Regions from separate parts of the Dickeya aquatica genome, predicted to be linked through region 1. Evidence: predicted binding sites of a transcription regulator. Region 1 holds the regulator's gene; each other region holds the start of a gene.
What was found. The regulator LexA, encoded in region 1, represses DNA repair genes until DNA is damaged. The targets are predictions, from matches to a motif close to TNCTGTATGTACATACAGNA.
Positions count from the first base shown of each region.

Region 2: the regulator LexA is predicted to act here: its motif matches at 3,551-3,570, upstream of sulA (SOS-induced cell division inhibitor SulA).
Region 3: the regulator LexA is predicted to act here: its motif matches at 2,920-2,939, upstream of dinB (DNA polymerase IV).
Region 4: the regulator LexA is predicted to act here: its motif matches at 5,602-5,621, upstream of uvrB (excinuclease ABC subunit UvrB).

Region 1 covers NZ_LT615367.1:597,770-605,728, reverse strand. Annotated here, with positions in the region: gene DAQ1742_RS02770 (LysR family transcriptional regulator) at 1-26, opposite strand, end outside; gene DAQ1742_RS02765 (pirin family protein) at 135-869, shown strand; gene zur (zinc uptake transcriptional repressor Zur) at 1,016-1,525, shown strand; gene lexA (transcriptional repressor LexA) at 1,746-2,357, opposite strand; gene DAQ1742_RS02750 (diacylglycerol kinase) at 2,467-2,832, opposite strand; gene plsB (glycerol-3-phosphate 1-O-acyltransferase PlsB) at 2,961-5,450, shown strand; gene ubiA (4-hydroxybenzoate octaprenyltransferase) at 5,498-6,346, opposite strand; gene ubiC (chorismate lyase) at 6,383-6,898, opposite strand; gene groL (chaperonin GroEL) at 7,170-7,959, opposite strand, start outside.
Region 2 covers NZ_LT615367.1:1,131,409-1,139,367, forward strand. Annotated here, with positions in the region: gene DAQ1742_RS05180 (NupC/NupG family nucleoside CNT transporter) at 56-1,237, opposite strand; gene ompA (porin OmpA) at 1,599-2,663, opposite strand; gene sulA (SOS-induced cell division inhibitor SulA) at 3,036-3,530, opposite strand; gene DAQ1742_RS05195 (TfoX/Sxy family DNA transformation protein) at 3,749-4,390, shown strand; gene yccS (YccS family putative transporter) at 4,415-6,622, opposite strand; gene DAQ1742_RS05205 (YccF domain-containing protein) at 6,638-7,084, opposite strand; gene helD (DNA helicase IV) at 7,241-7,959, shown strand, end outside.
Region 3 covers NZ_LT615367.1:3,466,294-3,474,252, reverse strand. Annotated here, with positions in the region: gene fadE (acyl-CoA dehydrogenase FadE) at 1-230, opposite strand, end outside; gene lpcA (D-sedoheptulose 7-phosphate isomerase) at 490-1,071, shown strand; gene DAQ1742_RS15740 (class II glutamine amidotransferase) at 1,122-1,895, shown strand; gene dpaA (peptidoglycan meso-diaminopimelic acid protein amidase) at 1,892-2,644, opposite strand; gene dinB (DNA polymerase IV) at 2,954-4,012, shown strand; gene pepD (beta-Ala-His dipeptidase) at 4,046-5,506, opposite strand; gene DAQ1742_RS15720 (hypothetical protein) at 5,809-6,015, opposite strand; gene gpt (xanthine phosphoribosyltransferase) at 6,259-6,717, shown strand; gene frsA (esterase FrsA) at 6,887-7,959, shown strand, end outside.
Region 4 covers NZ_LT615367.1:1,664,858-1,672,816, forward strand. Annotated here, with positions in the region: gene bioA (adenosylmethionine--8-amino-7-oxononanoate transaminase) at 1-1,245, opposite strand, end outside; gene bioB (biotin synthase BioB) at 1,335-2,372, shown strand; gene bioF (8-amino-7-oxononanoate synthase) at 2,373-3,527, shown strand; gene bioC (malonyl-ACP O-methyltransferase BioC) at 3,514-4,353, shown strand; gene bioD (dethiobiotin synthase) at 4,346-5,026, shown strand; gene uvrB (excinuclease ABC subunit UvrB) at 5,697-7,709, shown strand.

The DNA.
Region 1 (7,959 bases):
AGTGTTAATGCCCGTTCCTTTGCCATGTTTCACTCATTCAGGATTTTTGAACGTGCCGACCAGATTAACTGGCTAACAATCCATCGTCCAGACAATTACTATCGCGTTATCAATAATTCTCAGGATTGAATACCATGATCATTAGCAGAGCAGCGCAACAGTGCGGCCAGGCTGACTATGGCTGGTTACAGGCTCGTTATACCTTTTCTTTCGGCCACTATTTCGATCCTGAGCTACTGGGGTTTGCCTCGCTGCGCGTGCTCAATCAGGAAGTGCTGGCTCCGGGTGCAGCCTTTCAGCCCCGCACGTATCCGCGCGTAGACGTGCTGAATATTTTGCTGCAAGGTGAGGCGGAATACCGTGACAGCAACGGCAACCATGTCAGGGCTAAAGCCGGTGAAGCCTTGTTACTTGCCACGCAACCGCATGTCAGCTACAGCGAACATAATATCAGTGAAGACACATCCCTGACGCGGATCCAGTTGTGGCTGGATGCCTGCCCGATGCGGGAAAATCAGTGCGTGCAGCGCACCAGCTTAGTCGATACCCCTCACCAGTTGCTGGCCTCACCGGAGGAAACAGACACCGGGCTTCATCTGCGCCAGCAGGTATGGATACACCATCTGAACCTGGCAGCGGATACCGAACATACCCTGACACTGCATGGCAGCCGGGCCTATCTGCAATCTATCTACGGTACCGTCCGTATTCAGGGTAACGAGACATCAGATAACGATTCCCCCGCGCAGCCAGACTCCTGTTCAAACCTGCTCCATTGTGGTGATGGCGCATTTGTAAAACAAGAAAACACCCTCACTCTTAAAGCACAAACTGAGGCACGGCTGTTATTGATAGACCTTGCCGCCTGATAACAGCTATCGGCAAAGCAGTGTTCAGACTCTGCGCACCACCGCGCTCAGGCTGCTTTTCCTTGCACTGAGGGTGGTATCTCGGTGTTTTAATTCAGTCATGGTAAGATAGCGAATTATCTCAAACTCGCTTCAGGGTTACTGCTATGGATTCAACCAATCCGGACACTCTCCTTGCCCAGGCTGAACAGCTTTGCCAGCAACGTAATGTACGCCTGACACCACAGCGGCAGGAGGTGTTACGCTTGATGGCCCTGCAAAGCGGTGCGATCAGTGCCTATGACTTACTGGATCTGCTGCGTCTCTCGGAGCCGCAGGCCAAACCCCCGACCGTTTACCGCGCGCTGGATTTTCTGCTGGAGCAAGGATTCATCCACAAAGTAGAATCCACGAACAGTTATGTCCTGTGCCATCATTTCGAAGAGCACAGCCACACCTCTGCACTGTTCATTTGTGACCGCTGTGGTCACGTCACAGAACGCCAGACACAAGGCGTTGAAGAAACATTGCAACAGTTAGCCAGGCAGTCAGGATTCGCACTGCGCCACAGTATTGTGGAAGCGCATGGGTTATGTGACGAGTGTCAAAAAGTGGAGTCATGTGAGCACCGGGACAGTTGCACCCACGATCACAGCATTGTGGTGAAAAAACGCTGACGTATCCGCTCCGCTTGTCATGATGAAGCTGGCGTGACGTGGCGACATGCGTGTGAAGTAACGCGATGCTTCACACGGTTTTTCCGCTCTATCACGATATTGCTGAAATGCCCCTGCCCGCTACATTCACTTCTGACATTCTGCCGTTTCCTGCACCGTTTCCTTTACTTTCAGCTTTGCCTTCGCTTGCTTAATGTCGGCCGATGAATCTGCGTGGGGTTTACCCCCAGTCACTGTTACGAATCACGCCAACAGCCAACCCTTCAATCGAGAAAGCCTGCTCGCGCAAATCAACCACTATTGGCGCAAAATCCTTGTTTTCCGCCAGCAACTGCACCACATTGCCTTGTTTCTTCAAGCGCTTAACCGTGACCTCATCCTCAATACGTGCCACAACGACCTGCCCGTTGTGTACATCCTGTGTTTTATGCACTGCCAGTAAGTCACCATCAAGAATACCAATGTCTTTCATAGACATACCGCTAACGCGCAGCAAAAAATCAGCGCTGGGTTTAAACATGGCAGGGTCAACCTGATAGTGACATTCAATATGCTGCTGTGCCAGCAACGGTTCACCGGCTGCAACGCGCCCAATAAGCGGCAAACCGAGATCCTCTTCTTCCATCAGCAAGCGGATGCCACGAGACGCCCCGGTAACAATCTCGATAACCCCTTTGCGTGCCAGCGCTTTGAGATGTTCTTCCGCCGCATTCGGTGAGCGGAAACCAAGCTGACTGGCAATTTCTGCCCGGGTGGGCGGCATACCGCTCTGCGCGATATGATCACGAATCAGGTCATAAACCTGTTGCTGTCTGGTGGTTAAGGTTTTCATTCCGCCCCCTGTTTGTTTATACAGTTTTGCTGTGAGTATATACAGGGAAAGTGCCAATGGGAACCGTGATATCGCTATTGCACGGATTTTTCGACGATTATGCAAACCGTCACGCAAAACGGCTCCATAACAGTGATACCCAGACGATCGCGGCCAAGACACAGGCGACAAAGACCGCCGCAGAACCAATATCTTTTGCCCGCCCCGACAGTTCGTGATAGTCCAGACCAACGCGGTCTACCACCGCTTCAATAGCGCTGTTTACCAGCTCAAACAGCACTATCAACACCACCGACCCGACCAGCAACAGCCGCTCTATGGTTGAAACAGGCAAGACACTCGCCACAAGCACCGCAACAAGCAGCAAAACCGACTCCTGTCGAAAGGCTGCTTCATGTTGCCACGCCTGCCTCAGGCCCTGTAGCGAATACCCTGCGGCTTTGACAATGCGGGTAATTCCTGTTGTCTTATTCATGATGACTCCACCTGTAATTTGTGATTGGCCGCAATTTTAACGCGTCCACATGATTGCATCACCACAGATATCCTGTTGGGTTTCTGGTATCCTTGGCGCGCGTTGCTAACAAGAGGCTTCTGGTTGTTATGTCAGGTTGGCGTAAAATTTACTACAAGTTACTGAATTTCCCTCTAAAACTCTTAGTAAAGAGTAAGGTTATTCCGCAGGATCCCGTTAACGAACAACGTCTGGATCCCTCAAGACCGATATTTTATGTGCTGCCTTATAGCTCTAAGGCAGACCTGCTGACGTTGCGCACCAAGTGTCTGGAATTACATTTGCCAGACCCATTGCAACCGCAGCAAATCGATGGCAAAACCCTGCCGAGCTACGTTTTTGTTAACGATGGCCCACGCCTGTTTCGCTACTACGTGCCGAAACAGCAGTCGATCAAACTGTTTCATGACTATCTGGATTTGCATCGCAACAACCCAGAGCTGGATATACAAATGGTGCCTGTCGCGGTTATGTTTGGCCGCTCGCCGGGTCGTGAAGGCCAGCATCAGGACGCGCCGCACCTGCGCCTGCTGAACGGTATCGAGAAGTTTTTCGCCGTTTTGTGGCTGGGGCGTGACAGCTTCGTGCGTTTTTCGGTGCCGGTATCACTGCGCTATATGGCGACAGAGCATGGTACTGACAAGACGATTGCCCACAAGCTGGCACGCGTCGCTCGCATGCACTTCTCCCGCCTGCGGCTGGCAGCCGTCGGCCCAAGACTGCCAGTGCGTCAGGCGTTGTTTAATCAGTTGCTTACCTCTCGTGCCATTGCCAAGGCGATTGATGATGAAGCACGGGTGAAGAAAATCTCCCACGACAAAGCGCAGCAAAACGCGATTGCGTTACTCGAAGAGATAGCGGCTGATTTCTCTTATGAAGCGGTCAGGCTCTCTGACCGGGTGCTGAGCTGGACGTGGAACCGGCTGTATCAAGGCATCAACGTTCATAATGCCGAACGTGTGCGTCAACTCGCTCAGGATGGCCATGAGATTGTCTATGTGCCTTGCCATCGCAGCCACATGGATTACCTGCTGTTGTCCTATGTGCTCTATCATCAGGGGCTGGTTCCCCCGCACATTGCCGCAGGCATCAACCTCAATTTCTGGCCTGCCGGCCCGATATTCCGCCGCCTCGGTGCCTTCTTTATCCGCCGTACCTTCAAAGGGAACAAGCTCTACTCCACGCTGTTTCGTGAATATCTGGGCGAGTTGTTTACCCGCGGCTACTCGGTAGAGTATTTCGTCGAAGGCGGGCGCTCACGCACAGGCCGACTGCTGGAGCCGAAAACCGGTACACTGGCGATGACCATTCAGGCGATGCTGCGCGGCGGCACTCGCCCGATTACGCTAGTGCCAGTGTATATCGGCTACGAACATGTGATGGAAGTCGGCACCTATGCCAAGGAGTTACGTGGTGCGACCAAAGAGAAAGAGGGATTCCTGCAAATGGTGCGTGGGCTGCGTAAGCTGCGCAACCTCGGCCAGGGCTATGTCAACATCGGTGAGCCGCTGACGTTGACGACCTATCTCAATCATCATGTGCCGCAATGGCGCGATGCGATTGACCCTATCGACCCGCAACGCCCGGCATGGCTTACGCCAACCGTACAGCACATTGCCGATGATATTATGGTTCGCATCAATAATGCGGCAGCGGCCAATGCGATGAACCTGTGCTGTACCGCGTTGCTGGCTTCACGCCAGCGGGCGTTGACGCGCGAGCAAATGGAAGAGCAGTTAGCGTGTTATTTGCAGCTACTGCGCAACGTGCCTTATAGCAGTGATGTTACGGTACCGAACAAAACGGCAGCGGAACTGCTGGAACATGCGCTGGGCATGAACAAGTTTGAGGTAGAAAAGGATAATGTTGGCGACATCATCATTCTGCCGCGCGAGCAAGCGGTCTTGATGACCTACTACCGCAATAACATTCATCATTTGTTGGTGCTGCCGTCATTGATTGCCAGTATCGTCATGCACCGTAGGCGCATTAGCACATCCGCGCTGTTGCACCAACTGACCTTAATCTATCCGCTGTTGCAGGCAGAGCTGTTTTTGCACCATGACAAAGCCGACCTGTCAGGCATTCTCGATAAACTGGTAACCGAGCTTGTCAGCCAGCGCCTGATTATCAACAACGCCGGTGAGCTGGAATTAAACCCGGCGCGCATTCGTACCCTGCAATTACTGGCCGCGGGTATCCGCGAAACCTTGCAGCGCTATACCATCACGCTGGCACTGCTGCATGCCAACCCGTCCATCAGTCGCGGTGCGCTGGAAAAAGAGAGCCGCAGCATGGCGCAACGCCTTTCTGTACTGCATGGTATTAATGCACCCGAGTTCTTTGACAAGGCCGTGTTCTCAACGCTGGTCAATACACTGCGTAATGAAGGGTATTTCAGCGACAGTGGCGAAGCGGTGCAAGAGCAAGTCCAGGCCATGTATACCATGCTGGGCGATCTCATCACACCGGAAGTGAGGCTGACCATAGAAAGTGCCAGTCTGGCGCAGGACAGTGGCGCATCATCGCCAGAGGAAGAGCAGGCCGAAGTACGAGAAGAGAAAGAAGACGCGCAATAAGCATGATGCCCTGCGGAAACATGACCGCAGGGCATTTTTGACGTTGATTACAAACTGAATAAAATACCGAAAAACAACACCATACCAACGTAGTTATTGTTCCTGAATGCGCGAAAGCAGTTATCGCGCTCACGTCCGGCAATCAATTTCTGTTGATAGGCAAACAACGCCGCCGCCACCAGTACCGACCAGTAAAAAACCTGCCCCAGCGCCATCATTCGGCCCAGTGCCAGCATTGCGGCTAATGTCATGAGTTGCAGTACACCAATGATCAGCGTGTCATGGCTGCCAAATAAAATGGCGGTAGACTTCACGCCAATTTTTAAATCATCATCCCGGTCAACCATCGCGTATTCCGTGTCATAGGCCACCGTCCAGCAAATGTAGGCAAAAAATATCAGCCAGCAGGTTGCCGGTAGCGACTCACTGACAGCAGCATACGCCATCGGAATTGACCAGCCGAAGGCCGCGCCCAAAACCAGTTGCGGTAAATGACTGACTCGCTTCATAAACGGGTAGACCCAGGCCAGCGCGAGGGCGGCCACAGACAGCCAGATGGTCATCGGATTCATGGTCAGCACCAGGCCAAACGCCAGCAGGACCAGAACCACAAACAACACCTTGGCTGATTGCTCACTCACCAGCCCAGAAGGTAACGGGCGCGATGCGGTGCGTTTCACATGCCCGTCAAAATGACGATCGGCATAATCATTGATAACGCACCCGGCCGCTCGCATCAAAAAAACGCCCGCCACAAACACCAGCAGTGTCCAGACTGCCGGTGTTCCACGCCCGGCCAGCCATAATGCCCAGAGTGTCGGCCACAATAACAACAGTGAGCCAATCGGCTTGTCGATACGCATCAAACGGCAATATGCCCCCCAGCGTCCTGACATAAACAGTCTTTCCAACGCCTGATTCTCCTTCTGCACTCAGCTCTGATAACGATCGGGGAAATAAAGGGGAGCCTGCGGTAAAAACAGCTCGGTAATCAACAGAGGATTACCCGATAACCGCAAGCGCGAGCGCCGTACCCATAGCGCGTCACATCGTCCCATCTGAATCACATCGCGCGGCGGTGGCCCCTGCAAGAACAGGTAACGCCCTAATGGCGTGGTGCCAACCTGGGTTAAATCAATGTCAGCCTCTTGCAGCGTCTGCTCGGGTATCACCGTACGACCAAACAACCAGGGCTCACCGTCTCCCAACAAGATAACCTCACGTAACCAATAGCGCTCACTCGGTGGCAACAGGGCGGACTCACCGGCAACATCCGGTGAAGAGATAAACCGCTCCTGACTAACCTGAACACTCAGTTTCAGGCAATAGCGCTCCAGACGACGCGTCATCGAATCCTGATAAACCAGCCAGTCGGCCGCCCGCGCAGGGACATCCTCTGGCGCACACCACGTAGCCGAGCGCAGGCTAGCTAACGCCTTGTCAGACATGTCTCCCCTTCCACCCGGTGTTTAATAAATAAAATAAGCGAACTTATTGTAGCGCAGACGTGCCTTGCCGCGAAGATATGCCGTGCCGCAAACAAGAATACCTTGGTAACAGCTCACGAACGTTATGTTAACGCTGTGGGTTGTTTTCATTCACGTCAACGGCAAGCCATGGCGATAGCGACAGACGAAAAAAAACGACCCGGCATGGATACCGGGTCGTCTCTTACTCTACAACGGCAAGGGGACGATAATCGTCACCTGCATGCGGCAATTACATCATGCCGCCCATACCACCCATGCCGCCCATACCACCAGCAGCACCTAAATCAGGTGCATCGCCTTTCGGCAGCTCGGTCACCATACATTCGGTGGTGATCATCAGGCCCGCGACAGATGCAGCGTACTGCAACGCAGAACGGGTCACTTTGGTTGGATCCAGAATACCCATGTCTATCATGTTGCCATACTGCTCGGTCGCGGCGTTGTAACCGTAGTTACCTTCGCCCGCTTTCACATTGTTGGCAACCACAGACGGCTCTTCACCGGCGTTGGAGACTATCTGGCGCAGAGGCGCTTCCATCGCACGCTGAGCAACTTTGATACCTACGTTCTGCTCTTCGTTATCGCCTTTCAGGCCATTGATAGCAGTCGCAACGCGGATCAGCGCCACGCCGCCACCGGCAACCACACCTTCTTCAACGGCAGCACGGGTCGCGTGCAGCGCATCTTCAACGCGGGCTTTCTTCTCTTTCATTTCCACTTCAGTGGCTGCGCCGACTTTGATAACCGCAACGCCGCCTGCCAGTTTGGCTACGCGCTCTTGCAGTTTTTCACGATCGTAATCAGACGTGGCTTCTTCGATCTGCTGACGAATCTGAGTCACACGGCCCTGAATAGTGGCTTCATCGCCCACACCGTCAATGATGGTGGTGGTGTCTTTGTTAATAACCACACGCTTGGCCTGACCCAGATCTTCCAGCGTGGCTTTTTCCAGCTCCAGACCGATCTCTTCAGAGATAACGGTACCAGCAGTCAGGGTCGCGATATCTTGCAGCATCGCT
Region 2 (7,959 bases), 530 kb from region 1:
GGGACGCGATAAACCAATCTGAAGCCGCGCGCGTGACGCGGGGTAAATCAGTGTATTACAACACCAACCCTGCGACGGCGGCAGAAAGCAGGCTCACCAGCGTAGAGCCGTAAACCAGCTTCAGACCAAAGCGGGAAACGGTATTGCCTTGCATCTCATTAAGGCCTTTGATGGCCCCGGCAACGATACCGATAGAGGCAAAGTTGGCGAATGAAACCAGGAATACCGACAAGATGCCAACACTGCGTGGTGACAGTTGGGCGGCGATTTTCTGCATCTCAATCATGGCAACAAATTCGTTGGAAACCAGCTTGGTGGCCATAATACTACCGACTTGCAATGCTTCAGCTTTAGGAACCCCGACTATCCAGGCAAACGGATAGAATACATAGCCCAGGATTTCCTGAAAACTCATGCCAAATACCGCGCTGAACAGGGCGTTGATGGCGGCAATCAGGGCGATAAAACCAATCAACATTGCGGCGACGATAATCGCCACTTTGAAGCCTGCCAGAATGTATTCGCCCAGCATCTCAAAGAAGCTTTGCCCTTCATGAAGATCATTTAAGTGCAGCTCTTTTTCTTCACTGGTTTGGTAAGGGTTAATCAGCGACAGGACGATGAAAGTGCTAAACATATTAAGCACCAGCGCGGCGACGACATATTTGGCTTCCAGCATCGACATATACGCACCGACAATTGACATAGACACCGTAGACATCGCGGTAGCCGCCATGGTGTACATGCGCTTTTCGGACATTTGACCCAATATGTCTTTGTAGGCGATGAAGTTTTCTGACTGACCAAGGATCAGTGAACTGACCGCATTAAATGATTCCAGTTTCCCCATGCCGTTGATTTTGGAAAGCACCGTACCGATAAGACGGATGACAAGCGGTAACAGCTTGATGTGTTGCAAAATACCAATCAGGGCGGAAATAAAGACGATTGGGCACAACACTTTCAGGAAGAAGACGAAACCATTATTACCGATATTACCAAAGACAAACCCTGTGCCTTCACCAGCAAAGGCAAGCAGTTTATCAAACAACCCCGCAAACCCCTGAACAAACCCCAGCCCGGCGCTTGAATAGAGGAAGAAGTAAGCGAGCAGGATCTCGATGACTAAGAGCTGAATAATATACCTGACGCGAATGCTTTTGCGATCGCGGCACACCAGCAGTGACAAGCCGGCGACAACAATCAGAGCCAGGATAAATTGCAGAATGTTGGACATGTTTGCTCCAAATTATGATAGGGGCCGATTTTTGGTCGTCATTTTATGTAACGGTTGCGCTTAAAATGAGATGTAAGACGCAAAAATTAAATTATATCTTGGAAATTAACCGAAATTGAAGCTCAGGTCTCATAGCATTCACTTCTGCCTGAGTGATAGCGCCTATGAGTAAGGTGTTTGGGAACATTTCACCGCCCGACACGCGCAGGGTTTACGGTATATATCGGACAATAAAAAAACAGCCCTAAAGCAAGGGCTGTTTTTTCTTAAAAGGTGTCTGTTTCTCTCATAACTGCTGTTTTATCAGCAAAACAATGGAACAGCCCTTTCATTATGACATCAAGTTATAGCATCAGGGCAATTACGCCTGAGGCTGAGTCACTACGTCTTTGATGCCTTTAACTTCGATTTCAACGCGACGATCTGGAGCCAGGCAATCGATCAGCGCAGCGCGAGCTTTGGTGTTGGCACAGGTAGAGCCAGTAACCGGGTTCGCTTTGCCCATACCACGAGCAGAGATCTTGTTAGACGGAATACCTTTGTGTACCAGGTAGTCAACAACAGTCTGTGCACGTTTGGTAGATAGGGTCAGGTTGTACTGGTCAGAACCTAAACGGTCACTGAAGCCCAGAACGACCACAGAACCGTCTTTCGGATCCAGAGTGCTCAACTGGGTGTACAATTGATCCAGAGAACGCTGACCTTCCGGTTTCAGAGTCGCTTTGTTGAAGTTGAACAGTACGTCAGACTTCAGGGTGAAACGTTTGGTCTGTACAACCGGAGCCGGAGCGGCAACCGGGGCCGGAGCAGCAACCGGAGCCGGAGCCGGGGCAGCAGTTTCCTGACCGAAACGGTAAGAAACACCAACGCTCAGCAGGCCATTGTCAGGGCGACCACCAACAGTTGCCGCATCACCAATGTTGTTTACCCACTGGTAGTCCAGACGAGTTGCCCAGTTTTTGGTCACAGCGTATTCCACACCCACAGCGGCCAGCGGAGAAACGCCGGTGTCATGGTTGCTCGGGCCAGTGCTGTCTTTGCTGTCAGCGCGCCATACGAAACCGCCAAGACGGGTGTAGACATCCAGATCGTCAACGATCGGGTAGCTCAGTTTAGCGGCCAACTGAACGCCCTGAGCTTTGAAACTGCCATGGTTGCCTTCGGTGTATTTCATACGACCCAGCCAGTCATAGCCCATTTCAAAACCCAGGTACTGGTTTGCCTGATAGCCACCAAATGCACCTGCGCCCAGTTGATTCTTGGCAGGATTAGTTACATTGTAGCCATTACCAGTCAGGTTGGTATCGTGATACTGGGACCAACCCAGTTTACCGCCTGCGTACCAGGTGTTATCGTTCGGTGCGGCTTGTGCTACGGTAGCAAAGCCAGCCAGTGCCACTGCAATCGCGATAGCTGTTTTTTTCATTTTACGCCTCATTATCATCCAAATCGGCAATTAACTCTGAACGCTAATTCGCCTTTGGTTAAAATCCTTTCACGGAGACATTGCCCTTGGTGTAATAACTGCTGCCAGTTAACTGACGTTATGAAGGGCAACTCCAGCGTGCTAAAGTCTACAACGTGGTGAGAAAGTTACAAGTATGATGTGACTGACACCATGAAAAAACCAGCCGTTCATACATAATTACTAACAAATAATGGGCGAATTTGTCTGATTATTCCGAAATTTCTTAATATTAAAACTTCGTCATGACAACACAGCCGCTGTATTTTCAGGGACTATGCGCGGTATAGGGTCAGGCCATAGTACATGGATAAGAAAAATCCCAATATTCACTTAATGATACAAACCAGAGTGAATTCTTAGCGTGGAAAAGTGTCCTATGGTCGTTTTTTCCTCCGGACGCAGAATGAATCCATAGGTATTGCCATGCAACGCGGCACGCTGTAATCGCATTTTTTGTTCATTATCCAGCTCATCGTCCAGCCAGCAAAGCACCGCACTGTAGTTACCTGTCATTAACGCTTTCTCCATCGCTTCAACAATGGATATCGATTTTACGCGATAAAGCTCAATCATTTTTTCCAGTGGTAAACCTGCCTGTTGTAACCATAAACGGCTCAGTTTCTGCTGCGGCGATAACCAGAGTAACCAGCGTGCCTGTGTTCCTAATTGCTGCAATAGCGGCAGTAACAGCGGTGTTAACATGGGATGCCCATCACAGTAAACAATTTCGCTAATGACACCGCCAGAAGACGCTTTTGGCATTGTGCTATGTGCAGAAGGGGATGCATGGCAAACGCGTGGAGCATGGATGGTTTGGATACGCATAGTTACTACCCTCACAGTGACACTGTATTTATGTACAGTATCTTTTGTATGGGTAAAGATCAACCAGAATTTCTGAAAGCGCTTCGCATAATCAGTATGTCATGGCCTTCATGACACATTTTGTCTTTGAAGACGCGCTAAGGCTGTGTTTAATTAATTGTTAAGAATATGGATGTATCTGAAAAACAGGAATAAATTTTCAATACAAGGAATGAGTAATGAAAAACCTATGTGAAAAAAGGATTTTACAAGCCAAAAGCGTATTCGCCCCATTAGGTCATATCCTTTCACGCTCTCAGTTCGGGGGCTACAGTATTGCGGCAGATGGCGTCATTTTCGCGCTGGTGTCAGCGGGCGAGCTCTATTTGCGTGCATCGCCTGATAATGAAGACTTTTTTCTTGCCCGGCAGACTCCAAAGCTGGTGTACACCAAACGTGGAATACCTGTCCCGCTTAATTACTATCTGGTGACTGAAGCGCTGTGGCAACGTGAAGCGTCGTTATTGGCATTGGGCATGCAATCTTTGCAGGGGGCGCAGCATGATAAAGCAGCCAGAAAGCGCTGTGCCAGACTAAAGGATTTGCCTAATATCAATCACGATCTGGAGCGTTTGCTCTGGAAAGTAGGGATCAGAAATATCGATGAATTGCATCGATTAGGGGCGAAAACCAGCTATCTCAAATTGAGGGCTGTCAGCCAGCATCTGAGCGTCAACGTCTTGCTGGCACTTGCCGGCGCGATTTGTGGCGTACATCAGGCGGCATTACCCCAGGGCGTGCGCAGCGAACTGATTGAATGGTTTGAGCGGCATGCACCATCATGTCGCCCGTTGCGTACAGCCACGCGCCCGGAACGTTAGGCGGTGGCTGAATGGCGCTAACGATTATTCGTCGATGCGGGATGCGGGAGAGAATGTTGATGCCTGTGCCTGATGTGTATCGCGGATAAGCTGTTTTTTTAATTGCACTAATTCAGGCAACAAACCGGTTATTAAATGAATTTGCTGCAATACCAGTTGTTCCTGACTGTCTTGCTCTGGTGATTGTGCGTGGATGCGACGTTTAAGCGCATCCAGCTCTTTGGTGAGCGCGTCTTCATAATCGCCTGATTGATAAAGATTTTGGTATAGTGCATCGCTAACATAACAGACCGCATCATTGAGCAGTTGCAGTGTTTCAGCCAAGACCATGCGCTCTCGATGGGCCCCAAGGGTTGAGATATAACCAAGCAACGTATGATTAAGGCACATCAGTCTGAAAGCCTGTTCCAGCGTATCTGCTCGTGTACGCGGTTCGGCAGACATATTTGACACCACCGATGCCAGTTCTGCATCACTGTTGTGGGCATCCCGCCGGGCGATGCGGTAAGTCAAACCGTTGTCTTTACCCTGATGGTATTGCACCATGATGGCATCAAGGTAGCGGCAATTATTTTCTACCGCTTTGCTGATAACCACATCCAGACGACGGAATTTCCAGTCTGGCCAGATAAAACTCACCGCAGCCCAGGCGATGGCGCAGCCCAGCAGCGTATCCACAACGCGCGGGATGGCGACTTCCAACCCTTCACCCAGCAAGTTAAAGCACATTAATACCAGCAGGGTAATAAACAGTGTGGCCTGGGCATATTGCACCGTTCGCAGAGCAAAAAACAGTACCCCACTTACCACAATCAGTGCCAGTTGCCCTTCTTGTGACGGGACGATGTACAGCAACGGAACCCCGAACAGCACGCCACCAAGCGTGCCGATAATACGTAATGCGAGACGACGGCGCGTGGCGCTGTAGTTTGGCTGGCAAACAAACAGGCTGGTTAGCAAAATCCAGTAGCCGTGTTGCAGGCCAGCCAACTGGATAATGCTGTAGCCGGTGCATAGCACCAGAGACATCCTGACTGCATGGCGAAACAGTGCAGATTGAGGCGTGAGGTGCCGACAAATGCGCAGCCAGACATCGCTCCAGCCAGTGATTTTATCCTCGGACAGCCTGTTTTCTGAAGAGAGGCGGTGGTTGTGGCGTTCCAGCGTTTGTTCTGACTGGATGTTAACCAACTGAGCTTCAATGGCGCGCAGATTATTTAAAAGATGACGTAATGCTTTGATTGATAATAAATCTTTTCCCTGTTCCTCCAGCCGGTCGAGGGCGGCGTTGAGATGGAAAAATGCCCGTTCAATACGGTGGTCGTGCTGGTATTTTTGCTGCAACAAAATTGACTGGGACACCCGCAGGCAAGCCTGCGACAAGATGAATAGCAGGCGTTGAAAACGGAAAGGGACATCGCTGTAGCGCAGTGCGTGCCGCAATTGATCATACTGAATATGTGCGGAACTGGCGCGCTCATGAATATCTTGCGCAACAAAGTAATAGTGCAGTGTACGGCGGGTGCCGCGTTGGCCGCGATCGCCGCGCAGTCGCGTAAGCAGCGAGGCTTTGGCCTGATTTAGCGTTTCAACGAGTTGACCATTCGCCATTGCTACGTCGATTAACGGTCGATCGTTATCTTCAATGTCAGGATCAAACAGGCTGGATTTGATTTCCAGATAGTGTGCCAATTGCTGGTAGCAACGAGCCAGACTGTCTTGCAACGGCCGGATAGGAAAAATGACGTGCCCCAGCAAGGTTAACAGGTTGTACCACAGCGCACCCAATAACAGTAAAAACGGCTGTTGGTACCAACTGCTGTAAAGCGAGACCCCAAGCATTGTGTAAATGGCAATCAGCAGTGCGCCAAAAGCAATAGTGGCATAGCGCTGACCCAGCGAACCCAGCAGGATAAAACTCCAGGTAGAGAGTGCCAGCCCGATAATGAATAACCAAGGGTAAGGATAAAGCAACTCAATGGATACCGACGCGAGTAGAAAGCAAACCAAAGTAATCAATAAGTTAAATAGCCTTCCTGATAAGCGGTCATCCAGGTCGGTTAATGCGGCGGCAACAACGCCAAGCGTCAGCGGGATGGTGCTGGTGGTGACACCGAGCCACCAGGGCAGTACCGCTGTGCCCGTAAGCGCGACCAAAATACGCAGGTTATACAGCCAACCGCTGTTGTAGAAGAAGCGTCGTACACCGGTATTCACAAACGATTGCACCATGATGATTTGCTCTGATTACGGGTAACGCCGACGGGCGTTGGCTTGCCTGGCGGCGCGAGCTTCTTCAACGGACACCACTCGACGCCCGACAGGCCAGAGCGCAATGGCCGCTATCTTGAAATTCGCAATCCCGACAGGAATGCCGATTATCGTCAGGCATTGGGCTATGCCACTGAGAATATGAGACAGGCAGAGCCACCAGCCAAAGAAGATGACCCAGAAAAGATTGAGCAACGTACCGCCGGCATTAAGTAAGGTGTTTTTTTGTTCAGGCTGTAATTCATCAACATGAAGGGCTTCGTTGCCGTAAGGAAGTAAAGACAGTTTGGTTATTTCCCAGCATGAACGCGTCAAGGGCAGTGTAAACACCAATACGAGGCTGACAAAGGTTGCCAGCAACCAGGCCAGTGTTGTGAAGAACCCCCCCAGCACAAAATTTAAAACGTTGAGTACGGTACGCATAATCCGACTGCTCCAGGTCGTACACAAATGATGGGAAACGAATTATCACATGGTTAGTCGGGTTATTGTAACGTGTTTTTCCGGCTAGAGCGTGTGGTCGGATAACGGTTAAACTACAACTCTGAAGTCTCTTCACAGAAAAATGGCGTAAGGCTCATGGAACTGAAATCAACCGTATTGGGGAAGCATTTGGCGCAGCATCCCTATAACCGTGTGCAGTTGCTCAATGCTGGTATTCAGGTGAGTGGCGAAAAACATGAATATCTTATTCCTTTTAATCAGTTACTGGCAATTCATTGCAAAAAAGGGCTGATTTGGGGAGAGCTGGAGTTTGAGCTGCCAGGACATCAGGTTGTCCGGCTGCATGGTACACCGTGGCCGCAGACGCAGCAGTTTTTCCGCCATGTTTTCAACATCTGGCAGAACTGGAGCCAGCAGATGAGCGAGGTGTGTGCCGCGGTTTTGCAGCCGCTGGCTGAGGCGGTCACCCAGCAGGCGAGTGCAGAGTGTTGGTTTGATCGCGCGGCGCTTGCCGCTTTGCAGCAAAATATTCGCGCTGGTCTGGCGGCATTGCCGTTGCTGCAAGAACGCCTTGAGGAGTTTGCCAACTGTCGGGAGCATTACCGGTGTTGTCTGGAATGGCTGGAGAAGGGGGAAAGCCTGCGACAGCGAGCCAATCAACAGTGGACCGAGACGGTGATTATTCATCAGAAAATGTTTTTCGATACCGTTGAGCGCTCGCCCCTCAATCGCAGCCAGTGTCATGCCGTTGTTAATGGCGAGAATGCGGTTTTGGTGCTGGCGGGAGCCGGCAGTGGCAAGACATCGGTGCTGGTGGCTCGGGCCGGATGGCTCATGCAACAAGCGGGAGTATT
Region 3 (7,959 bases), 1.6 Mb from region 1:
CGAAACAGCGTCATGACCGGCGTACTGAGCCAGCGCTGGCGCAGCGGTGTCAGCAGCAGCGGTAAGACCACCAATAGTGGGATAAGCATCAGCCAGCCGGGCCAGCCCGCCAGAAACACCACTGTGCCAAACCCCGTCACCACCAGCGCGCTGCCAAGCCATAGCGAAACCCGGTGGTAGAAAAGTGCACTGATAAGCATCAGCCCTGCCAGGATACTGAGCGCAACCATAGTCGTTTTCTCCCGTCCATTCGTTTTGGGTCGCCTGCATGACAGGTCTGACCTGTGGGTATAGAGTGTTTTTAGTTTACCGGGTGGTTTTTATCAATTTATTTACAACATAATTACAACTCATCTCACAAAGCCGTCATCACCACCGACTGAGGAGGCGCAATGCCGTCGTTTGGTGATTGTCTGCTTCTCGTGATTTGGGCTATCCGCTACACTGCTCGGCAGAAACGTCATGATGTCACTGAATGAGAGGGTTTCCATGTACCAGGACTTAATCCGTAATGAACTCAACGAAGCGGCGGCAACGCTGAACACATTTTTAAGCGATGAGGCCAATATTCAGGCTATTGAAGATGCGGCGGTGTTACTGGCTGATGCGTTCAAAGCGGGTGGCAAAGTGATTTCCTGCGGCAACGGTGGCTCTCACTGTGATGCCATGCACTTTGCTGAAGAGTTAACCGGCCGTTACCGTGAAAATCGCCCCGGTTATCCGGCAATTGCCATCTCTGATCCAAGCCACCTGTCTTGCGTCAGTAACGACTTCGGTTATGATTTTGTCTTCTCCCGTTATGTGGAGTCGTTAGGCCGTGAAGGCGATGTGTTGCTGGGCATTTCGACGTCAGGTAATTCGGGCAATATTATTAAAGCCATTAGCGCCGCCCGTGCCAAAGGTATGAAAGTGATTACCCTGACGGGTAAAGATGGCGGCAAAATGGCGGGCAGTGCTGATGTGGAAATCCGTGTGCCGCATTTCGGTTACGCCGATCGCATTCAGGAAGTGCATATTAAAGCCATCCACATTTTGATTCAGTTAATTGAGAAAGAAATGGCCGCAAGCTGAGGGCAGGCGGTGACGCACAGCAGTAACAAGCCGTAAAAAGGAAGCCGACAATGTGTGAACTGCTTGGGATGAGTGCGAATGTCCCAACGGATATCTGTTTCAGTTTTACCGGCCTGATTCAACGGGGTGGCCGCACCGGGCCGCACCGTGATGGCTGGGGAATTACCTTCTATGAGGGTAACGGTTGCCGCACGTTCAAAGACCCGCAACCCAGTTTTAATTCGCCGATTGCCGCACTGGTACAGAGCTATCCCATCAAGTCCTGTGCGGTGATATCGCATATTCGCCAGGCGAATCGGGGAGCCGTGTCGCTGGAAAACACCCATCCATTTACGCGCGAGCTGTGGGGGCGCAACTGGACATTTGCTCACAATGGCCAGTTGAAGGGCTACCGCCGTCTGAAAACCGGGACGTTTCGCCCGGTCGGCGATACCGACAGCGAATACGCATTTTGCTGGCTGCTGCATCAACTGGCGCAGCGCTACCCGCGAACACCGTCCAACTGGCCGGCGGTGTTTCGCTATATTGCGACGCTGGCAGAGCAATTGCGCAAAAAGGGTGTATTCAACATGCTGTTATCGGACGGGCGTTTTGTGATGGGGTTTTGTTCGACCAGGCTGCACTGGATAACCCGGCGGGCACCGTTTGGCAAGGCAACGTTACTGGATGATGATGTCGAAATCGACTTCCAGCGCCAGACCACACCAAACGATGTGGTTACGGTACTGGCGACGCAGCCGCTCACCGGTAACGAAACCTGGCACGCCATCGCGCCAGGGGAGTTCGTGCTGTTTTGTTTCGGTGAGCGCGTTAATTTTGCTTAACGGGCTGCTGGTGTATTGCTCAACGCCGATGTATGGGTAAACGCATAATGTGACGGGGCAGACTGGCTGGTCGGTGTATTCTGATTGACCACATACTGACCGTTGACGACCGAAATAGCCGGTGCCTGGTGATTTTTGTTGAAAAAGGCATAGCCCGGTTGCAACTGACTCCAGAACTTATAATAGGTGGAGCGGCTGTGGCGCTTCATGTTCTGCTCGGTCATGCGGAACGGATAAATCGCCAGCTCCACCTTCTGCTGCCCGTTACGCAGCGCCTTTTCCACGTAAGTATAAATCTCTGCGATATATTGGTTGGTCATCGCATAACAGCCGATAGACACACACTCGCCGTGGATCATCAAATAGCGGCCGGAATAGCCGTGCGCCTTGTCATATTCATTCGGAAAACCGACATTGATGGCGCGGTAATAATGGCTGTCTGGTTTTAGCTGCCGTAAATCAACCTGATAAAACCCTTCCGGGCTTTTGAAGTCCCCTTCGGTCATTTTCGGGCCGAGGCCACCGGAATATTTACAGATGGGGTAACTTTGCACCAGTTTGTATTCGCCACCGACTTGTGCATACAACTCGAGTACCCGTTCTTCTTTGAAAATCTGAATATAAACGGGTGACCCGGCGACCTGCTGTTGCTGTGCGACAACGGGAGAAACCTGATTGGCGTAACTGCTATTGATGGTAGCGGAAGGCAAAATAAACAGCATCGCAAGTGAAAGCGCGATTTTTTGCATGGTAAATCCTGATTACTGGAGCGGTTGTCTTATCGTGATACGGTGTTGCCGTATTCCCTGTCGTTGTCTGTCAGGCTGTGCCCTGCCATTAGGCTGCATCCTGAACGTGCGGGCAGGTGCTGTCTTGCCAGCGTTCGGAGGTGCAGGCTGATACCGGGGCGCGCAGCCACATTATCACCGCATCTGTTTTATTCAAGAGGGGAAAACGAATAAAAAAACAGATTATTCTTAGCGAGAGCGCGGTTGTGGGTAACATATTGCTTGCCTTGCATTGTTACTGTATTTTTATACAGTCTTGTGGGAGGGGATATGCGCAAAATCATTCATGTCGATATGGATTGTTTTTATGCCGCAATAGAAATGCGTGATAACCCGCGTTTGCGTGAAATCCCGCTGGCTATTGGTGGCAGTGCCGATAACCGGGGCGTGATTTGTACCGCCAACTATCCGGCTCGTCGCTATGGCGTACACAGCGCGATGGCGACAGCCACGGCACTACGCCTGTGCCCGCATTTGACATTGTTGCCTGGCCGAATGGCGCTGTATAAAGAAACCTCCCGGCAAATTCAGCACATTTTTTCTCGTTATACGTCGTTGATTGAGCCTTTATCGCTGGATGAAGCCTATCTGGATGTGACGGATAGCCCGCACTGCAACGGTTCGGCCACGCTTATCGCACAAGCCATCCGTCAGGCGATTTTCAGCGAGCTGCAACTGACGGCTTCTGCGGGCGTGGCCCCGGTTAAATTTCTTGCCAAGGTGGCGTCAGAGCAGAATAAACCCAATGGCCAATACGTGATAACACCGGCAGACATGGAGGCCTTTTTGCTGTCGTTGCCGCTGGAGAAAATCCCCGGCGTTGGCAAAGTCACGGCAAAGCGGCTGGCCGAATGCGGCCTGCATTGTTGCGCGGATGTGCGCCAGTATGCGCAAGCCAGTCTGCTGCGTGAGTTTGGCAAATTTGGCCGCATACTGTGGGAGCGGTGTCAGGGTATTGATGACCGCTCGGTATCGCCTGACCGGTTACGTAAGTCGGTGGGGGTAGAGAAGACGCTGGCGCACGATATCCATGACTGGGCGGCGTGCGAGGCAGTGGTCGAGCAATTGTATCAGGAGCTGGAGAGGCGGCTGCGGCACGTCCGTCCCGACTTACAGATTGCCCGGCAAGGGGTAAAGCTGAAGTTTGATGATTTTCGCCAAACCACGCAGGAGCATGTCTGGCCGGTGCTGCATAAGCCGGATTTATTACAGCTGGCGCGCGCGAGCTGGGAGCAGCGACGCGAGGCGCGAGGGGTCAGATTGGTCGGGTTGCAGGTTTCGCTCATCGACCCACAGCTGGAGCGGCAACTGGTGCTGCCGTGGGACTGAAACCCGCCATGTGCAGGCATGGCGGGCTGTGCATCAGGCGCGTTCGGGAATGGCTTTGAGCAACGCTTTCAGCAGCGTCCAGTAACGGCCTACGCTTTCGATGTGCACCTGTTCATCAGGCGAGTGTGGGCCGGTGATGGTCGGGCCGATGGAAACCATATCCATCTGCGGGTAAGGCTTTTTGAACAAACCACATTCGAGCCCGGCATGAATAACCATGATATTCGGCGTGTTGCCAAACAGCGTCTGATAGGTTTCACGCACCAGATGCATGACCGGCGAGTCGGCATCCGGCTGCCAGCCGGGGTAGCTGCCGCTGGCTTCGGTGTGGGCTCCGGCAAGCTGGCTCAGAGAGGTCAGCATACTGACGACATACTCTTTACCGCTATCCACCAGTGAGCGAATCAGGCAATGAATCTCGGCGTGTGTCTCCGTCATGCTGACAACACCGACGTTCAGTGAGGTTTCCACCACGCCTTTGATGTTATCACTCATGCGAATCACTCCGTTGGGAAACGCATGCAGCAGCGAGACGAAACGCTCGCGGCTGGCGGGTGTCAGCGCCAGCGCATCGGTATCAACCGTCTCCAGCAGCAGGGTCACGTTTTTCTCCACTGCCGCCAGTTCGTGTTTAATCACGGCGAGGTAATCCTGCGCTGTGCGTTTGAGCGCGTCAACGTTGTCGGCGCTCACCGCCAGTGTGATAGCGCCTTCACGCGGAATGGCATTACGCAGCGTGCCGCCGTGCAGGTCAATCAGGTGAGCATCGAGCGTACTGGCGTATTGCGCCAGAAAACGGGCCAGCAGCTTGTTGACGTTGCCAAGGCCGAGATGAATATCACAACCGGAATGGCCGCCCTTAAGCCCTTTGATGGTCAGCCTGAATGACTGATAGCCTTCAGGCAGCGCCTCACGCGCCAGGTGCAATTGACTGCGGAAATCAATCCCCCCGGCGCAGCCCATATAGACTTCACCTTCCTCTTCGGAGTCGGTATTAATTAATATCTCACCTTGCAACCAGCCCGGTTGCAGGCCAAAGGCTCCGTCCATTCCGGCTTCTTCCGTCATGGTAAGCAGCACTTCCAGCGGGCCGTGCTCGACGCTGTTGTCAGACAATACCGCCAGTGCGGATGCCATGCCGATACCGTTATCCGCACCAAGCGTGGTGCCACGGGCTTTGACCCACTCTCCGGCCACATAAGGCTGAATCGGGTCTTGGGTAAAGTCGTGTGCTGTGTCGTTGTTTTTTTGCGGCACCATATCCAGATGCGCCTGAATCACCACCGGTTTGCGGTTTTCCATGCCTGGGGTGGCCGGTTTGCGCAGCACAATATTACCGACCCGATCGCGCTCGGTATGCAGACCACGCGCTTTCGCCCAGGACAGAATGTGCGCCGCCAGCGCTTCTTCATGATAAGACGGGTGCGGAATTGCACAAATGGTGGCGAAAATATCCCACAGCGGCTGTGGGGAGAGTTGAGACAAAGCAGACACGATGGAATCTCTCCAATAGGGCAAGGCGTGCGGCAAGCAGACATTGCCGAAATAACATCATCAGTATTCGCCCGCAGCAGCAGGCAGGACGTAACAGGATAACACTTTCCGCTAAACAGGGAGAATGGGCTCGGCATAAGGATTGCGTATATCAGGGCGATACAGAGGAAGCCCGGTCATTTTTAGCCGCGACAGGCCATGCCGGTAGCGTCATGGCAACGCCATTGTTACGCAAGGCAACAACGTGCGGGAAGCATCGTGACTTCCCGCCTGAAAGGATGTTGCCCTGAAATGGAGGGTGGTCAGTCGTATCCGATACGAGATCGGGAAGATGAAGCCGTGTTGTCAGTGTCGCGGCGGATCGCCACCGGTGTCATCACCAGCGGGCGGCGCAATAACAAGCGTACGCTGACTATCAGCTCAAAGCCGACCAGTAGCATAAAGGCAATGCTAAGGGCAGGGATAAACACGTCCAGTTGTGCGAGGAGGAAACTGTCGAATATCGTCATTGGGTGTTCTCCTGGCGGTGTTGGTTTCACCATGTTTGTAACCTGTTTGCAACATTGCGTCTAATAACTTTTTTACAACATTTTTCATTAATTAATAACGGTTAGTAACCATTTGGTGGGGTGTGGTACAGCGATGGAGAAATACTGGTTTTTGTCCGGCCAGCTATCTATAATCTCGCGCAACTTTATTTCCCCCTTCTGACTCTGATTAGGCTGATGTGACCGTTGGCCGGGATAGGTTTTATGAGCGAAAAGTACATCGTCACCTGGGATATGTTGCAAATTCATGCCCGTAAACTGGCCCAGCGTTTATTACCGGCCGAACAGTGGAAAGGCATTATTGCCGTCAGCCGTGGCGGTTTGGTGCCGGGAGCCTTGCTGGCCCGCGAGCTGGGTATTCGTAATGTCGATACTGTGTGCATCTCCAGCTACGACCATGACAACCAGCGTGAGCTGAAAGTGCTCAAACGTGCTGAAGGCGATGGTGAAGGGTATATCGTCATTGACGATCTGGTCGATACCGGCGGCACAGCTAAGGCCATCCGCGACATGTATCCGAAAGCCCATTTCATTACTATCTTCGCCAAACCGGCCGGTAAACCGCTGGTTGACGACTATGAAGTCGATATCCCGCAGGATACCTGGATTGAGCAGCCCTGGGATATGGGCGTGGTCTTTGTGCCGCCGCTGGTTGGCCGTTAATCCCGACAGGTTGGTTATTGTGCGCCCGGTTATGCCGGGCGTGCGCGTTTTTATCCCCCGCATTGCTCTGTGTGTCATAGCACGGCAAGCTGTATTTTTCGCACACATCGTCCGGTACACTTTCCCTTCTGCGTCGTTGTTGCGGCTCTGATTTCCCCAGGAGGCTGTTGTGGCTCAGGCTAACCTGTCCGAAACCTTGTTCAAACCGTCGATTAAACATCAGGAAACGTCTTCGATTATTCATCGCGCCCGCCGTTTTTCCGGTGTCGCAGCCAGCCCGTCGGCACTGGAGGGGGAAAACCCCGGCAACTGGTATCGTATGATTAACCGGCTGATGTGGATTTGGCGTGGTGTGCATCCGTGGGAAATTGAAGAGGTGTTGTCACGCATTGCGGCCAGTAAGGCTGAACGCAGCGATGAACAGCTACTTGATACCGTCATCGGTTATCGTGGCGGTAACTGGATTTATGAATGGGTGTTGCAAGGCATGCGCTGGCAACAACAGGCCGGGCAACATGCTGGCGGGGAGCAGGCCGGGCAATGCTGGCTTAAGGCTGCCAATCTTTACAGCATCGCCGCTTACCCTCATCTCAAAGGCGATGAGCTTGCCGATCAGGCTCAGACGCTGGCCAATCGTGCCTATGAAGAAGCGGCGACGCATTTGTCTTATGAGCTGAAAACCCTGACCTTTGCGATAGAAGGGGGCGGCCAGTTAACCGCTTTTCTGCATTTGCCCGCGCAAGGCCAGGCTCCGTACCCCACGGTCATGCTGTGCGGCGGCCTGGATATGTTGCAATGCGACAGCCACCGTTTGTTTCAGGACTATCTGGCACCGGCCGGCATGGCGATGCTGACTATCGATATGCCGTCTGTCGGTTTTTCTTCACGCTGGAAACTCGATCAGGACTCCAGTTTTCTGCATCAGCAGGTGCTCAAAGCGCTGGCGGAGGTTCCTTGGGTCGATCATACGCGGGTGGCGGCATTTGGTTTTCGCTTTGGGGCGAATATTGCCGTCAGGCTGGCTTATCTTGAAGCGAACCGGTTGCGTGCCGTGGCATGTCTTGGCCCGATAGTGCACCACCTGCTCTGTGATGCCCAGCGTCAGCGGCAGGTGCCTGATATGTTTATGGATATGTTGGCCAGTCGGCTCGGTATGCCGTTTTCATCGGATGATGCGTTGCTGGTAGAACTGGGTCGTTACTCGCTGAAAACCCAGGGGCTGCTGGGGCGTCGCTGCCCTAC
Region 4 (7,959 bases), 1.1 Mb from region 1:
GTCGGTTAACTGCGTCAGCTCCGCAGGGCTAATGATAAACGGCGGCATCAGGTAAATAAGCTTGCCAAACGGGCGGATCCACACGCCGCGTTCAACAAAAAACCGTTGCAGATTGGCCATATTGACCGGGCGATGCAGTTCGACGACGCCGATTGCGCCCAGCACCCTGACCGCAGCCACGACAGGCTGGCTTGCCAGCGGCAGCAGCGCCTGACGCAACTGGGTTTCGATGGCGGACACCTGGGCTGGCCAGTGATGCTCTGCCAGCAATGACAGGCTGGCGCTGGCAACGGCACAGGCCAGCGGGTTGCCCATAAACGTCGGGCCGTGCATGAAACAGCCGGCCTCACCGTTGCTGATGGTGTCGGCCACCTGGCGGGTGGTGAGGGTGGCGGACAGCGTCATGTAGCCGCCGGTCAGCGCCTTGCCGAGACACAGGATATCTGGCGTGACATCGGCGTGTTCGCAGGCAAACAGACGCCCGGTGCGGCCAAAGCCGGTGGCGATTTCATCGGCTATCAGCAAAATACCGTGCTCATCACAGAGCTGGCGTACCTGTCGCAAATAGTCGGGGTGATAAAAGCGCATCCCGCCTGCGCCCTGCACGATGGGTTCGAGGATCACCGCCGCGACGTCTTTGGCATGTTGTGTCAGTAAGCGTTGCAGTGGCTGGATGTCTTGCGCCTGCCAGTCATCGTGAAAACCGCCGCGCGGCGCATCGGCAAACAGATGCGCAGGCAGATAGCCCTGATACAGGCTGTGCATCGAATTATCCGGGTCACAGACCGACATTGCGCCGAACGTGTCGCCATGATAGCCGTGGCGCAGGGTTAAAAAGCGCTGGCGGCGCTCGCCACGGGCCTGCCAGTATTGCAGCGCCATTTTCATTGCCACTTCTACCGCCACCGAGCCGGAATCGGCCAGAAACACGCATTCCAGCCCTTCAGGCGTCATGGCGACAAGCTGGCGACAGAGCGTAATGGCTGCCGGGTGGGTGATGCCGCCAAACATCACATGGGACATCTGTGCCAGTTGACGGGTCAGTGCCTGATTTAACTGCGGGTGGTTGTAGCCGTGGATGGCCGCCCACCAGGATGACATGCCATCGACCAGTTGACGGCCATCCGCCAGCTGTAACCGGCAGCCGCTGGCAGCGACAACCGGGTAGCAGGGCAGCGGCTGTGTCATTGAGGTGTAGGGATGCCAGATGTGGCGTTGATCGAAATTCAGGTCATCCTGTGTCATGAAGTTGTCAACCAAACGGGGTTCAATTTGGTTGACAGTATACCCACATAAATTACACTGGCGAGACTTTTTCACCCGGAGCAATGATGATGACTGAACGCGTAAACTGGACCCTGGAGCAGGCTCAGGCCCTGTTTGATAAGCCTTTTCTGGAGCTGATGTTTGAGGCGCAACAGGTGCACCGTCAGCATTTTGACCCGCGTCAGGTGCAGGTCAGCACGCTGTTGTCGATTAAAACCGGGGCCTGCCCGGAAGACTGTAAATACTGCCCGCAGAGTGCACGCTATCGCACCGGCATCGAAACCGAGCGCCTGATGCAGGTCGAGCAGGTGCTGGATTCGGCACGGCAGGCCAAAGCGGCTGGCTCTACCCGGTTTTGCATGGGCGCGGCCTGGAAAAACCCGCACGAGCGCGATATGCCGTATCTGGAAGAGATGGTGCGTGGCGTCAAGGCGATGGGCATGGAAACCTGCATGACGCTGGGCACGCTGCATGGCGATCAGGCCCAGCGGCTGGCGACAGCCGGGCTCGATTTTTATAACCACAATCTGGATACCTCGCCGGAATTCTACGGCAACATCATCACTACCCGTACTTATCAAGAGCGGCTGGATACGCTCGATAAGGTGCGCGGTGCCGGGATTAAAGTGTGCTCCGGCGGCATTGTCGGGCTGGGGGAAACCGTGCGTGACCGTGCCGGATTGCTGGTGCAACTGGCCAACCTGCCGACACCGCCGGAGAGCGTACCCATCAATATGCTGGTCAAAGTTAAAGGCACGCCACTGGCGGAAAACGACGATGTGGATGCGTTTGATTTTATCCGCACTATTGCGGTGGCGCGCATCATGATGCCGACCTCGCATGTGCGTTTGTCTGCCGGTCGTGAGCAGATGAGCGAGCAGACGCAGGCGATGTGTTTTATGGCTGGGGCCAACTCGATTTTCTACGGCTGTAAATTGCTGACCACACCAAACCCGAAAGAAGACAAAGATTTGCAGCTATTTCGCAAACTTGGCCTGAATCCGCAACAAACCCAAACCGAGTACGGTGACAATCAACAGCAGCAGCAACTGACCGAGCAACTGCTGCATGCCGATACCGAGCACTATTACAACGCGGCGGTGTAAATGAGCTGGCAGCAACGGATTGATGACGCGCTGGCACAGCGGCGGGCGGAGGATGCCTACCGGGTGCGCCTGCCCAATCAGGGCGGCAGCACCCGGTGGCTGATGCGTGAGTCGCATCGTTACCTTAATTTCGCCTCGAATGACTATCTGGGGCTGAGTCAGCACCCGGCGATTGTCGCAGCCTGGCAGCAGGGAGCGGCGCGTTATGGCGTTGGCAGCGGTGGTTCAGGGCATGTGACCGGCTATGGCGAAGCCCACGCCGCGCTGGAGCAGCAACTGGCGCAGTGGCTTGGCTATGACCGCGCGTTGCTGATGATTTCCGGTTTTGCCGCTAACCAGGCGCTAGTGCTGGCGCTGGCCGGTGAGCAAGACCGTATTCTGGCCGATCGCCTGAGTCATGCCTCGCTACTGGAAGCCGCCAGCCTGTCACCGGCGAGTCTGCGCCGTTTTCACCATAATCAGCCGGCGTCGCTGGCCCGGTTGCTGCAAAAACCGGTCAGCGGCCAGACGCTGGTGGTGACAGAAGGTGTCTTTAGTATGGATGGCGACAGCGCGCCGCTGGCCGCACTACACCAGCACTGTCGTGATCACCACGGCTGGTTGATGGTGGATGATGCGCACGGCATTGGCGTGGTCGGTGCACAAGGGCGCGGCAGCGCCTGGCAGCAGGGCGTAATGCCGGAGTTGCTGGTCGTCACCTTCGGCAAAGCGTTTGGTGTCAGCGGGGCTGCCATCCTGTGCAGCGAATCAGTGGCTGAGTACCTGTTACAGTTTGCCCGTCACCTTATCTACAGCACGGCGATGCCACCGGCACAGGCCTGTGCGCTCAGTGCGGCGCTGGCGATCATTCAGGGGGAGGACGGTGAGGCTCGGCGCACGTTACTGGCGCAGCATATCCGGCAGTTTCGTGACGGCATCGGCGGTATTGCGTTGCAGCCGGTTGATTCCGCGAGCGCCATTCAGCCACTGGTGGTTGGCGACAACAGCCGGGCCACCCAGCTGGCGCAGCGCCTGCGTGATCAGGGGCTCTGGGTCAATGCCATGCGCCCGCCCACGGTGCCGCCGGGCACGGCACGCCTGCGTATTACGCTGACGGCGGCACACCAGCCGGAGGATATCGACCGGTTGCTGGAGGTATTGCATGGCGCAGCGTGAGCCGTTCCCTACAACGCCGGTGTATGGCGAACCCGAGGTGTCGCATCCACCGATAGCGGCGCGTCATCCCGTGCTGGCAGCCCATAAACAGGCCATCGCCCGCGCGTTTGGCCGGGCCGCAAAACAGTATGACCAGTTTGCGGCGCTGCAACGCGAAAGCGGTGAACAGGTGATGGCATTGATGGGGGAACATCCGGGGCTGGCCGTGCTGGATGCTGGCTGTGGCACCGGGTATTTCAGCGCCCGCTGGCAGCAGCAGGGCAAGCGTGTTACTGCACTGGATTTATCCGGCGAGATGCTGGCCATCGCCCAGACTCGCGGTGTTGCCTGCGAGTATCTGCACGGCGATATCGAGCAGTTACCTCTGCCGGATGGCTGCATGGATCTCTGTTTTAGCAACATGGTGATGCAGTGGTGCGATGATTTCGCCCGCGCTGTTGATGAACTCTACCGGGTTACGCGCCCCGGTGGCGTGATTGGCCTTTGTACGCTGGCGCAGGGCACTCTGGCCGAGCTTGATTGCGCCTGGCAGCAGGTGGACGGGTCACAGCGGATCAACCCCTTTTTGCCCGCGCAGGCGATCATGGCCGTCTGTCAGCGCTATCGTGCGCAGGTCATGCTGCAACCGGTGACGTGCTATTTCCCCGATGTCCTGAGCCTGATGCGCTCGGTCAAAGGGGTGGGGGCGAGCTGGCTGCGTGCCGGGCGAGCGCCGGGCAGCCTGAGCCGTCGGCAACTGGCGGCGCTCGGTGCGCGCTATGTGCGCCATTCACAAGGCTATCCGTTGACGTATCAACGTGTTTTTGGAGTGATTTATCGTGACTAAACGCTGGTTTGTGACGGGCACGGACACCGACGTGGGCAAAACCATCGCCAGTGTGGCGCTGTTACAGGCCGCCGGCCGCGCCGGTTTTCGTACCGCTGGCTATAAGCCGGTGGCTTCCGGCTGTGACATGACCGCACACGGGCTTCGTAACAGTGATGCACTGGCGTTGCAGGCCAACAGCCGTGTGGTGTTGCCCTATGAGGCGGTCAATCCGCTGGCGTTTCTGGAACCGACCTCGCCGCATATTGTCAGTGCCGCAGAAAACCGCCCCATCGATTTTTCCACCCTAAGCCAGGGCCTGCATGCGCTGGCGTCACATGCTGACTGGGTATTGGTGGAAGGGGCGGGCGGCTGGTTTACGCCGCTCTCCTCGCAGCACACCTTTGCTGACTGGGTGGTGACAGAGCGCCTGCCGGTTATTCTGGTGGTTGGCATTAAGCTTGGGTGTATTAACCATGCGCTGCTGACGGCGCTGGCGGTGCGCCAGGCCGGGTTGTCACTGGCCGGGTGGATTGCCAACGACGTGGTGGCTCCCGGGCCGCATCATCAGGCTTACCTGCATACGCTGCAAGCGCGGCTTGACGCCCCGATGCTGGGCGAAATCCCGTATTTGACCGAGCCTGTGCAGCAGGATTTGGGCGCTTACTTAAACGTTGCTTTACTAAAGGGTTAACGTATTCAGGCGAGAAGAGGCTGTTTTTCCGCTTCTTCTGCTTGAAATTAATAGAGAAAACCATCTTGAAAATAGTGGCCGGGGTCGCGCGCCCGGCTGTTTTTCTCAAGGCTGCGTCCTTGTCATCAGGTCTTTTTTTTATAATAAACCGTGGCTCAACGCAGTAAATTTTGTTGAATGGCGGATTTTCTGCTGGCCCGCGGCAAACCTTTCAACGCGCGCGGAGACAGGGCACACGGGCGCTTGTGGGAGTTATCCACCATTTCTGTGGATAACCGTGTGCATTAGAGTTAGAAAACGCGCGCTAACCGAGAGCTGGCGCGGCTTCTGCCTGGTTTGATGCTAATCTCTGCTTTTTTAATATTTCTTTTAAAATCAATTAAATGATTAAAATCAAGTCACTTTTGTAGCAACTGGCGCACTGCGTCGTGCCTCGGGTGACGGGTCGGTGCAGAAAATTTGAGAAACAGAATTTCTGGGGATAATTATCCGATTTTTTGCTGGATACCGATGCCAGTCTATGCTAGTCAAAAATGTGCTGCGCCGTGTGAACGCAATGGTTAAGAATGGCTTGATGCTGTTTTTATATCCAGTATCATGGTCGGCGCGGCGTCATCGCACGTTCATGCTACTTTTCTGTCAGCCGTTTACATCGTGAGTCGAATGTTCAATGAGTAAAGTATTCAAATTGCATTCCGCCTTTCAGCCCGCAGGCGACCAGCCAGAGGCGATTCGGCGGCTGAAAGAGGGACTGGAAGATGGTCTGGCACATCAAACCTTGCTGGGCGTTACCGGCTCGGGCAAGACGTTTACCATCGCTAACGTGATTGCTGACCTGAACCGGCCAACCATGGTGCTGGCTCCGAATAAAACCCTGGCGGCGCAGTTGTACGGCGAAATGAAAGCCTTTTTCCCCGATAATGCGGTGGAGTATTTCGTCTCTTACTACGATTACTACCAGCCTGAAGCCTACGTCCCGAGTTCGGATACCTTTATCGAAAAAGACGCCTCGGTGAACGAGCATATCGAGCAGATGCGGCTGTCGGCCACGAAAGCGTTGCTGGAGCGGCGTGATGTGGTGGTGGTGGCGTCGGTGTCTGCCATCTATGGTCTTGGCGACCCGGACTTGTACCTGAAGATGATGTTGCATTTGACGCAGGGGATGCTGATTGACCAGCGTGCTATCTTGCGCAGGCTCGCCGAGTTGCAGTACACCCGTAACGATCAGGCCTTTTCGCGCGGCACGTTCCGGGTGCGCGGTGAGGTGATAGATATTTTCCCCGCCGAGTCTGACGAGGTTGCGCTACGGGTCGAGCTGTTTGACGAGGAAGTCGAGCGCTTGTCGCTGTTTGACCCGTTGACCGGCCACATCATACAAACACTGCCGCGTTACACCATCTACCCGAAAACCCACTATGTCACGCCGCGTGAGCGCATTTTGCAGGCGATGGAGGAGATAAAGGTCGAGCTGGCGCAGCGCCGCGAGGTGTTGCTGGCGAATAACAAACTGCTTGAAGAGCAGCGGCTGATGCAACGCACCACCTTCGATTTGGAGATGATGAACGAGTTGGGGTATTGCTCGGGCATTGAAAACTATTCGCGCTTTTTATCCGGTCGCGGGCCGGGTGAGCCGCCGCCGACCCTGTTTGACTATCTGCCGGCGGATGGCCTGCTGGTGATTGACGAGTCGCATGTCACTATCCCGCAGTTAGGCGGCATGTATCGCGGCGACCGGGCGCGCAAAGAAACCCTGGTGGAGTACGGTTTTCGCTTGCCGTCGGCGCTGGATAACCGGCCGATGAAGTTTGAAGAGTTCGAGGCGCTGGCTCCGCAAACCATCTATGTGTCGGCCACGCCGGGCAAATATGAGCTGGAGAAGTCCGGCGGTGACGTCATCGACCAGGTGGTGCGCCCGACCGGCCTGCTCGACCCGGTGGTGGAAGTGCGCCCGGTGGGCACGCAGGTGGATGATTTACTGTCTGAAATTCGCAAGCGGGTTGCGGTTAATGAGCGGGTGCTGGTTACGACGCTGACCAAACGCATGGCCGAGGATTTAACCGAGTATCTTGAAGAGCACGGCGAGCGGGTGCGCTATCTGCATTCGGATATCGACACCGTTGAACGGGTTGAAATCATTCGTGATTTGCGCCTGGGTGAATTTGATGTGCTGGTGGGCATCAACCTGCTGCGTGAAGGACTGGATATGCCGGAAGTGTCGCTGGTGGCGATTCTGGATGCGGACAAAGAGGGCTTTTTACGCTCTGAGCGTTCGCTTATTCAGACCATTGGCCGCGCGGCGCGAAACCTCAATGGCCGGGCAATTTTGTATGGCGACAAGATAACGCCCTCGATGGAGCGCGCTATTGGTGAAACCGAGCGGCGGCGTGAGAAACAGCAAGCGCATAACGAAAAACACGGCATTGTGCCGCAGGGCTTGAATAAGAAAATTGACGATATTCTGCAACTGGGCCAGCCGAGCGCGGGTAAAGGCAAAGGGCGGGGTAAAAAAGCGGCGTCTGATAACGCTGCGTATCAGGCTCTCTCGCCCAAGGCGCTGGAGCAGAAAATCCGCGAACTGGAAAGCCAGATGTTGTCACATGCGCAGAATCTGGAGTTTGAGGAGGCCGCGCGCCTGCGCGATGACATCCACGCGCTGCGTGAGCAGTTTATTGCGCTATCGTAAGGTGCGCCCCACCGCTACGGTGGGGCCGCCTGGGCATGACCGTAAAGGCAGGGATAACCGCACGCCTTGGCGGTGGTGTGTTACGGCCAGCCTGTGTGGCACCGCATTGCTTATCTGTCTGCACTGATAAACCACCGTGATTGCCTTTTTATAATTAATCTCTTAATTATAAAATTAACAGGCTATGGTAAATATGCGCATGGTACTTTCTTTTCGGCAGGTGAAAATTATCAGTGTGTTATCAAGTGGC